One region of the Burkholderia sp. SR8 genome, then DNA from elsewhere that is predicted to be linked to it. Evidence: riboswitches for the same ligand, from Rfam matches in the RefSeq annotation. Region 1 holds a riboswitch; the other holds the start of a gene.
The links. Region 1 has a riboswitch for thiamine pyrophosphate ahead of thiC (phosphomethylpyrimidine synthase ThiC). Riboswitches for the same ligand answer to the same signal wherever they lie in the genome.
Positions count from the first base shown of each region.

Region 1 (4,415 bases):
TCGCCTGCCGGCGCAGGCACGCGGGATGCGGGCGCGCACGCAAAAAAGCCCGCTCGAAAGCGGGCTTCGTGCAGTGCGTCACGCTGCGGCCGGCGGCGGTCGCATCGTTCGCTTGCGGTCTTACTGGCGGTGATAGATTTCGGCGCCCGTCTTCACGAATTCGACGGCCTTGACTTCCATCCCCTTCTTCAGCGCCTCGCTTTCCGACACGCCTTGCTGTGCCGCGAACTCGCGCACGTCCTGCGTGATCTTCATCGAGCAGAAGTGCGGGCCGCACATCGAGCAGAAGTGCGCGACCTTCGCCGAATCCTTCGGCAGCGTTTCGTCGTGGAATTCGCGCGCCTTGTCCGGGTCGAGGCCGATGTTGAACTGGTCTTCCCAGCGGAACTCGAAGCGCGCCTTCGACAGCGCGTTGTCGCGCACCTGCGCGCCCGGATGACCCTTGGCCAGGTCGGCCGCGTGCGCGGCGAGCTTGTACGTGATGATCCCTTCCTTCACGTCGTCCTTGTTCGGCAGCCCGAGGTGCTCCTTCGGCGTCACGTAGCACAGCATCGCGGTGCCGAACCAGCCGATCATCGCGGCGCCGATGCCGGACGTGATGTGGTCGTAGCCCGGCGCGATGTCGGTGGTCAGCGGCCCGAGCGTGTAGAACGGCGCTTCCTTGCACCAGTCGAGCTGGAGATCCATGTTCTCCTTGATCAGCTGCATCGGCACGTGGCCCGGACCTTCGATCATCACCTGCACGTCGTGCTTCCACGCGATCTGCGTGAGCTCGCCGAGCGTCTTCAGCTCGCCGAGCTGCGCTTCGTCGTTCGCGTCATAGATCGAGCCGGGACGCAGGCCGTCGCCGAGCGAGAAGCTCACGTCGTACGCCTTCATGATCTCGCAGATCTCTTCGAAGTGTTCGTACAGGAAGCTTTCCTTGTGATGCGCGAGACACCACTTCGCCATGATCGAACCGCCGCGCGACACGATGCCGGTCATCCGGTTCGCGGTGAGCGGCACGTACTGCAGGCGCACGCCCGCGTGGATCGTGAAGTAGTCGACGCCTTGCTCGGCCTGCTCGATCAGCGTGTCGCGGAAGATTTCCCACGTGAGGTCCTCGGCCTTGCCGTTGACCTTTTCCAGCGCCTGGTAGATCGGCACGGTGCCGATCGGCACCGGGCTGTTGCGGATGATCCACTCGCGCGTTTCATGGATGTGCTTGCCGGTCGACAGGTCCATCACCGTGTCGCCGCCCCAGCGGATCGCCCACGTCATCTTGTCGACTTCCTCGCCGATCGACGACGTGACGGCCGAGTTGCCGATGTTCGCGTTGATCTTCACGAGGAAGTTGCGGCCGATGATCATCGGCTCCGATTCCGGGTGGTTGATGTTCGCGGGGATGATCGCGCGGCCGCGTGCGACTTCGTCGCGCACGAACTCGGGCGTGATCTCGGCGAGCGCGTTCGCGCCGAAGGCCGCGGCGCCGAACGCCTGGCCCGGGTGCTGGCGGCCCATCATCGCGGCGAGCTTTGCGCCGTTCGGGCCGCTCGACTTCAGGCTCTCGATGTACTCGGCGCGGCGCTGGTTCTCGCGGATCGCGATGTATTCCATTTCCGGCGTGATGATGCCCTGGCGCGCGTAGTGCATCTGCGTGACGTTCTTGCCCGGCTGCGCGCGGCGCGGGTTGCGGTGCAGGCCCGGGAAGCGCAGGTCGGCGGTGGCCGGGTCGGCCGCGCGCTCGAGGCCGTACTGGCTCGACAGGCCGTCGAGCACCTCGGTGTCGCCGCGCGCTTCGATCCAGCGCTGGCGCAGCGCGGGCAGGCCCGCACGGATGTCGATCTTCGCGTCCGGATCGGTGTACGGGCCCGACGTGTCGTACACGTAGATCGGCGGATTCTTTTCGCCGCCGAAGCCGGTCGGGGTGTCGGCCTGCGTGATTTCACGCATCGGCACGCGGATGTCGGGCTGCGAGCCGGTTACATAAACCTTTCGCGAATTGGGCAGCGGCGCGACGGCAGCGGCATCGACGTGGGCGTCGGCAGACAGAAACTTCGGATTGGCGTTCATGCAATCTCCTGTGTGAGCGCCGGACACGCGCTTCGGCGCTTGCCCGGAGCCCTTGACGAATGTGGGGCTCGAGCTAAGCAGGAGACGAGGTTTGGTGAGGCGGCGGATTCGTCAGAAGGATGGCGGCGGAATCCGTACGCTTCCCTGCGCTGGCATTATCCAGATCAGGTTCAAAGGGTATTTCTCACCCGCAATGCCGGTTGTTCGACCGAACGCATTGCAGGACCCCCGCGTTAGCAAGGGCACACGATACACCGGCTTGGCGGCGGTTTCAACCGGCAGTGCAGCGGTTTGCCGGCACCGGCCCGGCCACGCGGGCGCGGTGGGCCGGCGATGCGCCGCATCATGGATTGCCGCCGCCCGCGCCGGGAACCCGGCCCGCAGTGGCGCAGCAGTGCAGCATCGCGCGGCGCCGGGGCCAGCGAAAAATATTTTCGAACCGGCTGTCATTTCGCGCGACGTCGTCCGTCTATTGGGCTCCTCAAACCCATGTTCCGGAGAGATGTCATGAAAAACGTATTGATCGCCGCCTGTGTCGCGGCTTTCGCCACGCTTGCAACGGGCGCATACGCGCAGAACGACGCGATGTCGCAAAACGGTTCGTCGATGTCGAAGGACGCGATGGGTCACGACGCGATGGCGAAAGACGCGATGGGCCACGATGCAATGGCGAAGGATGGTGCGATGAAGAAGGGCGCCATGAAGAAGCATGCGATGAAGAAGGACGCGATGTCGCACGACGCGATGGGCAAGCCGATGTCGGGCGACAAGATGGCGCCGTCGAACTGACGGCGCCGGGCAGGGCGCGCGGCCGGCGCGCATGCACGACGACGGCCGCCCGCCTGCGTCTCGTTTTGTCCCGCCTCGACGACACGTTTCGGGAGTCTTCATCATGCAAACCGTTCCCGCCACCGGGCGTGCGGCCGCCGCGCCGCCCGCGCGCCCGATTCATCCGCTGTGGGTGCGCGCGAGCCACTGGCTCAACGCGCTCGCGGCCATCCTGATGGCGCTGTCCGGCTGGCGCATCTACGATGCGTCGCCGATCTATCCGTCGTTCACGTTTGCGCACGGCATCACGCTCGGCGGCTGGCTCGGCGGCGCGCTGCAATGGCATTTCGCGGCGATGTGGCTGCTCGTCGGCAACGGGCTGTTCTATCTGACGATGGCGATCGCGACCGGCCGTCTCGCGCGCAAGCTGCTGCCGGTCACGCCTGCATCGGTGTGGCGCGACGTGCGTGCGGCATTGCGCGGGCGCCTCGCACACGACGACCTGAGCGTCTACAACGCGGTGCAGCGTGCCGCGTATCTGGTCGCGATCGCCGATCTCGTCGTGCTGGTGCTGTCCGGGCTCACGATCTGGAAATCCGTGCAGTTCCCGCTGCTGCGCGAACTGTTCGGGGGCTACGACGACGCGCGCATCGTGCACTTCTGGGCGATGTCGCTGCTTGTCGCATTCTTCGTCGTACACGTCGCGATGGCGCTGCTCGTGCCGCGCTCGCTGCTCGCGATGCTGCGCGGCCGTTGACCGTCAACATCGGGTGAAGGAAATCATCATGTCGGAATCCGAAGTAAAGCGCGACGGTACGCGCTGGGCGCTCGATCGCAAGTCGCTCGAGCTCGACGTGCGCCGCGAACTCGAAATGCCGTCGCGGCGGCTGTTCAACCGGCGCATCCTGACGCTCGGCGGCCTGACGATGCTGACCGGCTGCACGCTGCACGACGACGCATCGGTCAACACGTTTCTCGAGCGCGTATCGCGGCTGAACGATCGCGTGCAGGCGTGGCTCTTCAGCGGCGAGCGGCTCGCGCCGACCTACACCGAAGCCGACATCACGCGGCCGTTCCCGTTCAACGCGTACTACGGCATCGACGAGGTGCCGCACGTCGACGCGTCGACGTACCGGCTCGTGCTGTCGGGCCGCGTGACGGGCAAGCGCGTATGGACGCTCGACGAGCTGTACGCGCTGCCGCACGCGGAGCAGATCACGCGGCACATCTGCGTGGAAGGGTGGAGCGCGATCGGCCGCTGGGGTGGCACGCCGTTCGGCGCGTTCCTCGCACGCGCCGGCGCCGATCCGCATGCAAAGTACGTCGGCTTCAAATGCGCGGACGATTACTACGAAAGCATCGACATGCCGACCGCGCTGCACCCGCAGACGCTGCTCGCGTTCGACTACGACGGCCATCGTCTGCCGCCGGTGTTCGGTTTTCCGATGAAGCTGCGGATGCCGACCAAGCTCGGCTACAAGAATCCGAAGCACATCATGGAAATCTTCGTGACCGATACCTACCCGGGCGGCTATTGGGTCGATCAGGGCTACAACTGGTTCGGCGGATCGTGAGCGGCCGGGCGCCGTGACGCG
Region 1 is NZ_JAULUC010000012.1:184,416-188,830, forward strand. It holds gene thiC (phosphomethylpyrimidine synthase ThiC) at 121-2,052, opposite strand; TPP riboswitch at 2,176-2,292, opposite strand; gene Q3A80_RS17690 (pentapeptide MXKDX repeat protein) at 2,560-2,841, shown strand; gene Q3A80_RS17695 (cytochrome b/b6 domain-containing protein) at 2,945-3,577, shown strand; gene Q3A80_RS17700 (molybdopterin-dependent oxidoreductase) at 3,606-4,394, shown strand.

Region 2 (4,415 bases), on a different contig from region 1:
GGCCGAGTCTGCCGCGCGCGAGGCTGATCGTCGCGGAACTGGCGGCCGATCCGGCCTGTGCGGCGCTGAATGCGGACTTGGCGGCGTTGCTGCGCGAGCTCGGCGTGCCGGCCGACCGCCGGCCGTTCCGGCCGCACGTGACGCTCGCGCGGCTGCCGCGCGATGCGGACGGTCAGCCGGCCCACGGCGGCGCGACCGGCCGGCCGGTCGCGCTGCGCTTCGACGCGCTGACGCTGTTCGAAAGCCGGCTGTCGCACGAAGGTGTGTCGCACGTGCCGATCGTATCGGTGCCGATTGCGCCGGCGGCACGGGAACGCGGATAGGAAACGGAGAGAAAGCCGGCGCAGCATGCGCCGGCTTTTTGTTTGCCGCCGTTACGCGGCGACCTTGTCGTCGTCGTTCACGCGCTCGACGTTGATCGTGCCGACGTGGAACGCGGCGAGCGATTCGCGGTGCGCGATGCTGACGATCGCGGCCTTCGGCAGCCGCTCGGCGAACAGGTGATAGAGCCGCGCTTCGTTGTCGGCGTCGAGCGCGCTCGTCGCTTCGTCGAGGAACAGGAAGTCCGGCTTGTGCAGCAGCACGCGCGCGCCGGCGAGACGCTGCTGTTCGCCCGGCGACAGCACGCGCGTCCAGTGGCCGGTCTCGTCGAGGCGCTCGACGTAGTCTTCGAGACGGCACGCGCGCAGCGCGTCGCGGCACGCGTCGTCGGTGAACGCATCGGGCGCGGCCGGATAGGTGAGCGCGGCCTTCAGCGTGCCGATCGGCAGATAGCTGGTTTGCGGCACGAACATCATCCGCGCGCCGACGGGCGCGTCGATCGCACCGTCGCCGAACGGCCAGAGGCCCGCGAGCGCGCGCATGAACGTGCTCTTGCCGGAGCCCGACTTGCCGATCACGAGCCAGCGCGAGCCCGGCTCGATCGTCACGCTGCCGATGTTCGCCAGCGCGTTGCCGTTCGGCAGCGCGAGCTTCAGCGACGACGTCGACAGCTTCGCCGCATCGACGTAGTGCAGGTTGATGCCGCCGTGCTCGGTCGCGGGCGACAGGCTTTCCTTCAGGTGCGACGTGCCCATCACGCGCTTGAATTCACGCAGACGGTTGACGGTCGCGCGCCATTCGACGAGGGTCGAGTAACTGTTGATGAACCACGAGAACGAATCGCTGACGGTGCCGAACGCGGACGAGATCTGCATCAGCACGCCGAACGAGAACGCGCCCGCGAAGTAGCGCGGCGCCGCGACGACGAGCGGGAAGATGATCGCAATCTGCCCGTAGAAGCTCAGCACGAACGTGAGACGCTTCGTGTACTTCATCACGCGCCACCAGTTGTCGCGGATGCGCATGAACAGCGTCTGCGCGTTGGCCGTCTCGGTTTTCTCGCCGTCGTAGAACGCGATCTGCTCGGCGTTCTCGCGCACGCGGATCAGGCCGAAACGGAAGTCGGCCTCGACGCGCTGCTGCTGGTAGTTGATCGACACGAGCGGGTGGCCGACCTTCTGGATGATCAGCGAGCCGACCACCGCGTACAGCGCGGCCGCCCACACCATGTAGCCGGGAATCGTGATCGGCGTCGCGCCGAGCGAGAACGTCAGCGCGCCCGCGAGCGACCACAGGATCGTGATGAACGACACGAGCGTGACGACCGTCGACAGCAGATCGAGCGACAGCGCGAGCGTCGTCGTCGCGAACGACTGGAGGTCGTCGGTGATCCGCTGGTCGGGGTTGTCGGCCAGGCGGTCGCGTTCGATCCGGTAGAACGCGCGATCGCCGAGCCACTGGCCGAGAAAGCGGTCGGTGAGCCACTGGCGCCAGCGGAACCCGAGCATCTGGCGCAGGTAGCGGCCATACACGGCGAGGATGATGAAGCCGAACGCGAGCGCGGAGAACTGCATCAGCAGGTTCGGGAAGTCGTGGACGTTCTTCGACTGCAACGCGTTGTAGAACGCCGCGTTCCACTTGTTCAGCTTCACGTTGATCCAGACCACGCAGAGGTTCATCGCGATGATCGCTAGCAGCAGCCCCCACGCGACTTTCCATTCGGACGACACCCAGTAGGGTTTGATGAGGCTCCATGCGGATACCGGGCGCTCGTCCTGCGGCGCGGCGGAGGCGGAGCGGACGGGATCGATCGATTGGGTCATGTGCTTCCTGATGAGTAGCCGGCGCGGGCCGGGCGAAGCCGGGCGCGCGCCGCGATACGGCATGCCGGCACGGGGTGCCGACCGACGGCGGGCGTCCGGATGGTGGCCCGCGCGTCTTAAACGGCACTTAAGACCGGCGGTGACGCGGCAACCGGCCGCTCGCGCGGCCGGCCTGCGGGCATTGTGCCAGAGCGGCGCGGCACGACGGCGAATTTGCCGCATGGGGGACAGTTTGCGGCGCTTTCCGCTTTTATGGTCTAATGGCCGACGACGAAACAGGGGTGCTTCGAGCGCGGCCGACGGGTAGTTCCCGGCAACGCGGCGAGGCTGAGAAAGACCCTTCGCACCCGATCCGGGTAATACCGGCGAGGGAAGTTTCTGATCCCGCCGGGCCGCGCTGGCTGCCATCCCACATGGTCAGCGCCCGAGTCCCGCCCGGCCGGCCTTTGCTGCCGGTTTCGTCCTTTTGGGTACGCGCTTCGCGCGTTACGGAAGGAATGATGACCGCTCAATCTTCAGTCTTTTGCGCTGTTCCCGATTCGCCGTCGTGTGCGTCCGCACGGGGCGGTGCGCGTGCGCCGACGTTCGTCGTGCATGCCCGCGCGATGAGCGGGGAGGGCGCGCGATGAACGTCCCCGCTTCGAGCGTCCATGGTTCCCGGCCGGATTTCGCGGTACTCGGCGGCGGCCTCGTCGGCCGCCTGATCGCATGGCGGCTCGCGGGCGACGGGCATCGCGTCGCGCTGTACGAGCGCGGCGGCCCGGACGGCGAGCAGTCGGCTGCATGGATCGCCGCCGCGATGCTCGCGCCGCTCGCCGAAGCGGCGAGCGCCGAACTGCTGATCACGGAGCTCGGCGCCGCGTCGCTCGCGCGCTGGCCGCAATGGCTCGCCGAGTTGCCCGAACCGGTGTTCTTCCAGCATCACGGCACGCTCGTCGTCTGGCATCACGCGGATCGCGCGGAGGCGCCGCTGTTCGAGCGGCGCGTGCGCGCGAACGCGCCGGCCGAGCTGTTCGACGGCGGTTTCGTCGCGCTGGCCGGCGCGCAGGTCGACGCGGCGGAGCCCGCGCTCGCCGGGCGCTTCGCGCGCGGGCTGATGCTGCCGCGCGAAGGACAGCTCGACAACCGGCAGGCGCTGCACGCGCTCGCGGCGGGCCTCGCGCAACGCGGCGTCGAGCTGCACTGGCACGCGACGATCGACGACGCGAACCGGCCCGACGCGCATTTCACGATCGACTGCCGCGGGCTCGGCGCCAAATCCGCGCTGCCGGCGCTGCGCGGCATCCGCGGCGAGGTTGCGCGCGTGCGGGCGCCCGGCATCGGCCTCACGCGGCCCGTGCGACTGCTGCATCCGCGCTATCCGCTGTACATCGCGCCGAAGCAGGACGACCTGTACGTGATCGGCGCGACCGAGGTCGAGGGCGAGGACATGTCGCCCGTCAGCGTGCGCTCCGCGCTCGAACTGCTGAGCGCGGCGTTCTCCGTGCATCCGGCCTTCGGCGAGGCGCGCATCCTCGAACTCAACGCGCAGTGCCGCCCGACGCTGCCCGATCACCGCCCGGCGGTGATCTGGGACGGCGCGACGACGCTGGCCGTCAACGGCCTGTACCGGCACGGCTTCATGATCGCGCCGGAAGTCGCGCATGCGGCGGCCGGCTTCGCGCAAGCCGCGCTCGGCGGCGCGTTCGCCGATGCCGACGCGTTCGACGCGTGGCGCGACGCCGCGCGCTGGCCGACGCTCCTTCATCACCGCGACGACGCGCGCCAGCCGGCCTGAGCGCGCACCGCCGACCGAATTCGATCAAGCCCCATGGACATCCAGATCAACCAACAGACGCTGACGCTGCCCGACGGCGCGACGGTGGCCGACGCGCTCGCCGCGTACGGCGCGCGGCCGCCGTACGCGGTCGCGCTGAACGGCAATTTCGTCGCGCGCACGCAGCATGCGGCGCGCGCGCTTGCGGCGGGCGACAAGCTCGACGTGGTGCACCCCGTCGCGGGCGGCTGAGCGCCGCCGGTCCGCCCACGCTCTTCCAGGAAAACGACATGACGTCCCTCACTTCCGCCGACGCGCTCACGCTCTACGGCGAAACCTTCGCAAGCCGCGTGCTGCTCGGCACGTCGCGCTATCCGTCGCTGCAGTCGCTGTCCGATTCGATCGCCGCGTCGCGTCCCGGGATGGTGACGGTCGCGCTACGCCGCCAGATGACCGGCGGCACCGCCGAAGCCGGCTTCTTCGACCTGCTCAAGCGCCACGCGGTGCCGCTGCTG
Region 2 is NZ_JAULUC010000024.1:36,399-40,813, reverse strand. It holds gene thpR (RNA 2',3'-cyclic phosphodiesterase) at 1-323, shown strand, start outside; gene Q3A80_RS25255 (ABC transporter ATP-binding protein/permease) at 375-2,144, opposite strand; TPP riboswitch at 2,412-2,535, shown strand; gene Q3A80_RS25250 (FAD-dependent oxidoreductase) at 2,770-3,921, shown strand; gene thiS (sulfur carrier protein ThiS) at 3,955-4,152, shown strand; gene Q3A80_RS25240 (thiazole synthase) at 4,191-4,415, shown strand, end outside.
Region 2: it holds a riboswitch for thiamine pyrophosphate, as region 1 does, so the genes downstream of both, Q3A80_RS25250 (FAD-dependent oxidoreductase) here and thiC (phosphomethylpyrimidine synthase ThiC) in region 1, are expected to answer to the same signal.